Regions from separate parts of the Paenibacillus sp. PK1-4R genome, predicted to be linked through region 1. Evidence: riboswitches for the same ligand, from Rfam matches in the RefSeq annotation. Region 1 holds a riboswitch; the other holds the start of a gene.
What was found. Region 1 has a riboswitch for cyclic di-AMP ahead of QNO02_RS10230 (C40 family peptidase). Riboswitches for the same ligand answer to the same signal wherever they lie in the genome.
Positions count from the first base shown of each region.

Region 2: linked by a shared signal. The riboswitch ahead of QNO02_RS06960 (HAD family hydrolase) and the one ahead of QNO02_RS10230 (C40 family peptidase) in region 1 are both predicted to bind cyclic di-AMP.

Region 1 covers NZ_CP126535.1:2,325,117-2,328,270, forward strand. Annotated here, with positions in the region: gene QNO02_RS10210 (xanthine phosphoribosyltransferase) at 1-107, shown strand, start outside; gene QNO02_RS10215 (hypothetical protein) at 205-534, shown strand; gene QNO02_RS10220 (hypothetical protein) at 654-872, shown strand; gene QNO02_RS10225 (carboxymuconolactone decarboxylase family protein) at 1,014-1,343, shown strand; gene QNO02_RS10230 (C40 family peptidase) at 1,416-1,880, opposite strand; cyclic di-AMP (ydaO/yuaA leader) riboswitch at 1,886-2,017, opposite strand; gene pelA (pectate lyase) at 2,437-3,154, shown strand, end outside.
Region 2 covers NZ_CP126535.1:1,654,581-1,657,734, reverse strand. Annotated here, with positions in the region: gene QNO02_RS06970 (Nramp family divalent metal transporter) at 1-57, shown strand, start outside; gene QNO02_RS06965 (HAD family hydrolase) at 195-878, opposite strand; gene QNO02_RS06960 (HAD family hydrolase) at 1,072-1,470, opposite strand; cyclic di-AMP (ydaO/yuaA leader) riboswitch at 1,586-1,761, opposite strand; gene QNO02_RS06955 (glutathione peroxidase) at 2,132-2,611, shown strand; tRNA gene QNO02_RS06950 (tRNA-Leu) at 2,759-2,841, opposite strand.

The DNA of each region.
Region 1 (3,154 bases):
AGGCAGGGGCACGCACGATTCGTGAACAGGGTATTCCGGTGGAAGCCTTGGTACGCATTCGTTCCCTGAACGATGGTACGGTACAATTTGACGATAACGAAATGTGACATTTTAAAGGAATAGGGCCTATTTTTTGAACTATGCCTTTGCATGACCGCCGATTTCATTTATAATGGGGTTATGTTAGGGAGAGGAGGCAACACCATGGGGAACCAACCGGCAACAGAACAATTTTTCAATGATAAGCTGGCGGAATCGAAAGTTCATTTTGAACGTGCCCTGGATTGTAAACATACGGAATTCGATGACCTTTATCCCTATATGATTGAACATCCTCAATTTTTCTGGTACAAACGCTATGTTGCCTGGTCAGAATTACTGACGATTGTAGGCTTGTGCGAAGAGTTGTCCTTCTCTTGGAAAGAACAATTTACACCGCATCAAGTGGAGTACCTTGAAGAACGTGTGATGTCCGCCAAAGTGCTTGATTTTTGGTTCGAGAAGAACGACAGCAAAGAGCACGCGCAGCGGTAACTTTCAGTCGGGACATAATTTCGAATGACATGACAGTCCAATACAGTCACGTGAGACCTAAATGACATTTCATTTAGGTCTCTTTTTGTAAATAAATTTGGAATATAGGAGCCATGAAGATGATCAGTGATACAGAACTGGACGCCCTGCGTCTGTCAGGTGAGAAAGTAAGAGTAGTACGGGACGAGCTGGAATCTAACGATGTAACCGGGATTGTTGTTGCCTGGGATGGCGAGCAGGTACTTATCCGTCGTCAGAATCGACGTGTCGTTAAGCTGGATCGCAGTTACAAATATCAGCTGTTCAGTGAGCCGCGCCAGAGTCCACTTAGTGAGTAACAGCTTATAATTATGGCAGAGCCATGAGCGTTAAATGTTTGGAATTACCATGATTTCTTGGAATAATTGACTCACTCGGGAGAGAAGATAGGTACAGTGAGGAAGATCTGTAACTATAGCCGAGAGGGTGTGCTACAAGCCATGACATTGATGAATGATAAAGTTCATGCCTACAAGGATCAGATTGGAGCATTAAGCGATGTACTGCCAGGTGTGGTGAAGTCATATCATGAGTTTACGGGAGAATGCTTCCAACCAGGCGTGATTGATGCCAAGACAAAACAGCTAATTGCACTTGGCATTGGATTATTCGCCAACAATGAGGTATGTACCTTCTACCATGTAGAAGAAGCACGTGCCAAGGGTGCAACAGATCAGGAGATTATGGAGACCGTAGCCGTGGCCGGAGCTGTTGGAGGAGGACATGCCCTGTCTCAGGGCGCGATGCGAGTGCAGAAGGCGCTGCATTAATAAGCAATGCAACATACATTTTAAGTACAAAAAAGGCATCCGGTTAATAACCGATGCCTTTTTGTATGTGAATTACATTTTACCTAACATTTTATCATACATAAACTGTCCAGTTACCCGACGTGCTGTTACATAGCGGTCATTGAAGTATGGATTCGATAACTTCGTGATGCTTACACCTTTACTGCTGGAGGCATGAGCGAATTGTCCGCCGCCGATATATACACCTGTATGTGAAATGCCTTTGCCTGTTGTGTTAAAGAACACCAGATCACCTGTCCGAACATTGCTTTTGGCTACCGGAGTACCTGCTTTGGCTTGCTGCTGAGAAGTACGTGGCAATTCAATGCTGTATTTGTTGAAAAGATATCTCATAAAACCAGAACAGTCGAAGCCGGCTACAGTCGTGCCACCCCATTTGTAAGGAATACCTGTCATGTTGTTCACTACGGAGTTGATACTGCTTGCCTCTGTGCTTGTTGCCCCGGATGTAAATAATACAGCTGCTCCAAAAATGGAGATAATCAGTTTTTTCAAAATCAATGTTCTCCCTTCGATGCCTACGGAGTTAGCTAAGGGTTCGGTAGAAGGTTCCCTATATTTCCTATGTATAAGAATAATTCACCCAAATTGGTTCCCCCGTTTTCAAACATGAAACTCGGCAATGAATAATTAAGTTTTTGTAACTATTTGAAACTATATTGCATAAATGCGTAATTGTCAAACCCATTTAAAACCCTTCGTAATACCTCAATGTTAGCGGAATTAAGGTTTTTATATGAAAGAAGGGATTAAGTTTGGGTGTCATTCATGACAAAAACGTCATTATTGATTCGTTTAAGACGAATTTGGATATATAAATAGGTTTGTCATGAGTTAAAAGAACTATCCCGTTATGTAGAATTAGAGAGATTATATTCATTAAGTTGCATATATTGACAAAAATCGATTTTTTGCATATTATCTGATTATCCAATCCACATATTGGATTAAAATTGATTTTATTATGCGATAAATACAAATAAAGGAGGTTTGGGGACGCTTATCATAGGTAAAGTAGAAGTGGCAGATTTATAAAAACGAACATAGGAGAGTGTTACATTTGAAAGCGAAGAAAATAATTACTTTTGTCCTGGCATGTACGATGGTGTTCTCAGCAGTTGGAATGGCAGTTCTCCCTGTAGGGACGGTATCTGCTGCGGATGCATCGGGTACTACAGCGAGTATTTCTGATATTTTGAAGAACCAGCTGCCAGATGGAGGTTGGAGAAAAGATTATAAACAGACAAGTGGAGAGTGGGCGAAGTCCACGATAGACAACAAGGCTACATACTCAGAAATTAGAAGATTGGCGAAGGAATTTAAAAAGACGAATGATCCGCGATACTCCACAGCTGCAATCAAAGGAATTAACTTTTTGATCAACATGCAGTATTCAAACGGAGGATGGCCACAGGTCTACCAAAGCTCCGGATATCACAAGCACATTACCTATAATGATGATGCCATGATTAATGTAATGATCATGCTGGATGAAGTAGCAGCCCGCAAAGGTGATTTTTCATTTATCGACAGCACACTTGCTAACCGCAGTAAAAATTCAGTTGCCAAAGGTGTGGAGGCGATTCTGAATACACAAGTCGTTTCAGGTGGTAAGCTGACAGCATGGGGACAACAACATGATTCCAGTTCCCTTAAACCAGCGAGCGCAAGAATCTACGAAGTGCCATCGCTGACAGCTGGAGAGAGTGTAACGATTGTTAAATTTCTAAAAACCAGACCTGCTAACGCTAAAATTACCGCATCCATTA
Region 2 (3,154 bases), 670 kb from region 1:
GCGATTATCGTTGTGCTGAATGTATATCTGATCATTCAGACGATTCGGTTATTCTAATCTCGTTCTTATCGACTAAATACTAAAAAGGCTGATCAACTGCGGTATTCTATACCCAAGTTGATCAGCCTTTATTGTTGCAATACAGCAACATGTTTCCTTTTATAATAAAACGCTAAACTCTAATAAACAATTATCTAATCCTGATTGGGCACCAGTAATGGCAGGAGTTCATCCAATGAATTAACAGTCCAATCCGCACGTTCGTCATCCGATCGGTCTGGCTGGAATCTTCCGTAACCCTGCATAATCCGAATTGTACGCATGCCCAGCTTCCGAGCAGGTATAATGTCGTTATCGATCCGATCGCCGATCATGACGGCTTCCTCCGGTTCACAACCGGCCTGCTTCAAGGCCACAGCGTATAACTCAGGGTCTGGCTTGGACACTCCTTCTTCAGCCGAACACGCCAGAACATCAACATACTTCCGCAAGCCGTAGCTCTCCAGTCTTTCTTCCGTTCCAGGACTCTGATTGGCAATAATGCCAATACGATAATACCGTGACAACTGCTGAAGAACGGAATCCGCTGAAGGAAAAGGACGTTCAAGATCTTTTTGAAACTTCAGCTTGTCCTGAATCTGTTTCTGGTGTCCCTCGTCTTCAACGAATGTGTGAATCGCCACTCTCATAGGCCATTGCTCATATTTTCGGTAACAGTTCGCGAACAGTTCGCGTACCGCCTCAATCTTTACCGGATATCCCAAAGCACAGGCTTCACGGACGAACTGTCCGATAATATCATCAACCGGCTCCCATTCATCCACCAGCGTATCTCCAACATCAAAAAACAACCATTTCAATCCACCTACATCCGGCACGCCAATTCCTCCTTGTAAGCCACAGGTGATTCCTGATCCAAATCTAAAAGTTCGTGTTCAAAAAGTCTTGAACTACCTTTAAAACCATAAAAAAGAAGACTCACCATCATGCATGAGTCTCCTCAAATTTCCGTTTATCGATACATTCAATTATAACAGGCACCTTACACCTGAGCAATCACAAGCTATGGCATTACCCATTGAGGAGAAAGCCAACTTCCCCATTGAGCGAATATACAATCCGGTCTGCGCCCATGCCCCGATAGATGCCCTTAGGATGACTCTGCTCTGTAATGACGCACAGGGATTTCGATGTCCATGAACGGCAGATCTGTAAATAACGACAGGTCAGATTCAGGCTGTTCTCGAAAATAAACACGTTGCCTACGCTGCCCTGCGGCAAAAACCATTTTTGAGCTGCAGCCGTATTCATGCGAATGACATGTTCTACTCCGATTCTACGGAGTCTGCGCTCTTCCCCTGCACTGTTGGTTAGAACGGCAAACGGCATTTTTTTGTACATCAGCAATTTGATAAATTTGCGTCCTGCTTCATTTGGAGCAGTCACTAAGATCATCTCAGTATCCATCATTCGTTCCTCCCTTGGCGTGAAAAGACAACAAAAAAGAAGCGTGGGGGACCAAGGCCTCCCGAACGCTTCTTAAAGAACCCATGGCGAAAACGCCATGAACCAGCGTACGGCTTGTTGCCTCTCCCTTTAACGCTTACGAGGTTAGCTGACGGATTCGGGCGCGAGAGTCGCCCTATTTCCGGCTGTCACCGGAAAATTCACCCCATGAATGCCTACTGTCCTGGACAGCGCATTCTGTTGGTTCCCCCGTTTCCCACTCATCAATGAATGGAAACTCAGCGATTAAAACATCGTTCGTATATCTTAAAATAAGATCGAGCGATATTATCGTTTGTTTCGTTTTTCAGGTACAATTTAGTTTAAATTGAAATTACGTTATGAATCATACACCCGCGCCATGTCGGTGTAAAGTCCGCACAGATCACCGAATCGACAGATTTTCGGCAATACTCACATATAATAGCGCTTACAACAAGGTCATACTCTATCCTTCTCTTTAAATCTATCTAATTCTCACTCTGACGAAAATCACTACGCATTTCATTCACGCATTCTGCACAACTTGCCTCTTTTGATTCATTTAACACCATATTAGTTTTGCATTATTTAATTGTAACCAATATAATAAGAGGTATCAGATGATATCATGGAGGCGATTTAGATGACAGTCTACGATTACAAAGTGAATACCCTTCGCGGTCAAGAAGTTGAAATGTCCGACTACCGTGACAAAGTGTTACTGATTGTGAATACTGCAAGCTCATGCGGCCTTACACCTCAATTCAAAGGTCTGCAAGAATTGCAAGACAAGTTCAAGGATGCGCCATTTGAAGTCCTTGGTTTTCCAAGCAACCAGTTTGCCCAGGAAAAAGGATCTTCCGACGATATCGCCGAGTTCTGTCAGATGAATTATGGCGTGAGCTTCCCTATGTTTGAGAAAATTGATGTGAACGGCTCAAGCGCTCACCCTCTCTTCCAGCACCTTAGCACAGAAGCTCCTGGCCTGCTCGGCTCCAAAGCAATCAAATGGAATTTCACCAAATTCCTTGTGGATCAGAACGGACAGGTAATTAAACGTTATGCTCCCAAAACAACACCGGACAAGATTGAAGAAGATATCAAGAACTTGCTGCAAAAATAATACATTGGCCACCCGTAGCCGGAAGGTAGAGCAGCATTGCCCCGGTAATGGATGGCCTTTTTTATCAACTTTGATGTCAAACTGTTCAAAAAGACAAAAAAAGAAGCCTTCCATTAATGGAAAGCTTCTTTTTAATCGTTCATATGATGCGGTCGAGAGGACTCGAACCTCCACGGGCATACGCCCACTACCCCCTCAAGATAGCGTGTCTGCCATTCCACCACGACCGCATGTCGTAAATAATCGGCAACAGAATTGATTATACCGGGTTCAGAACCAAAAGTAAAGTATTTTTTAATACTTCTTTTTCAGCTAGGCATTTTCATCAAAAATCGCATAATCTCGTCATCTTTACCCTTGAACTGCATACATTAGATTTGATCCCCTCCTTTCCGGATTGAGCTGATCTTATTGATTCATTTATATCTAGTCCTCCCTAGACTTCGCAGATATTTAACTTTAAATGTTATATAAAATAACACAAATATTGAATTCCAGATTTAAATACATTAAATTCAACTGATACTATTGACAAAAAGCGGA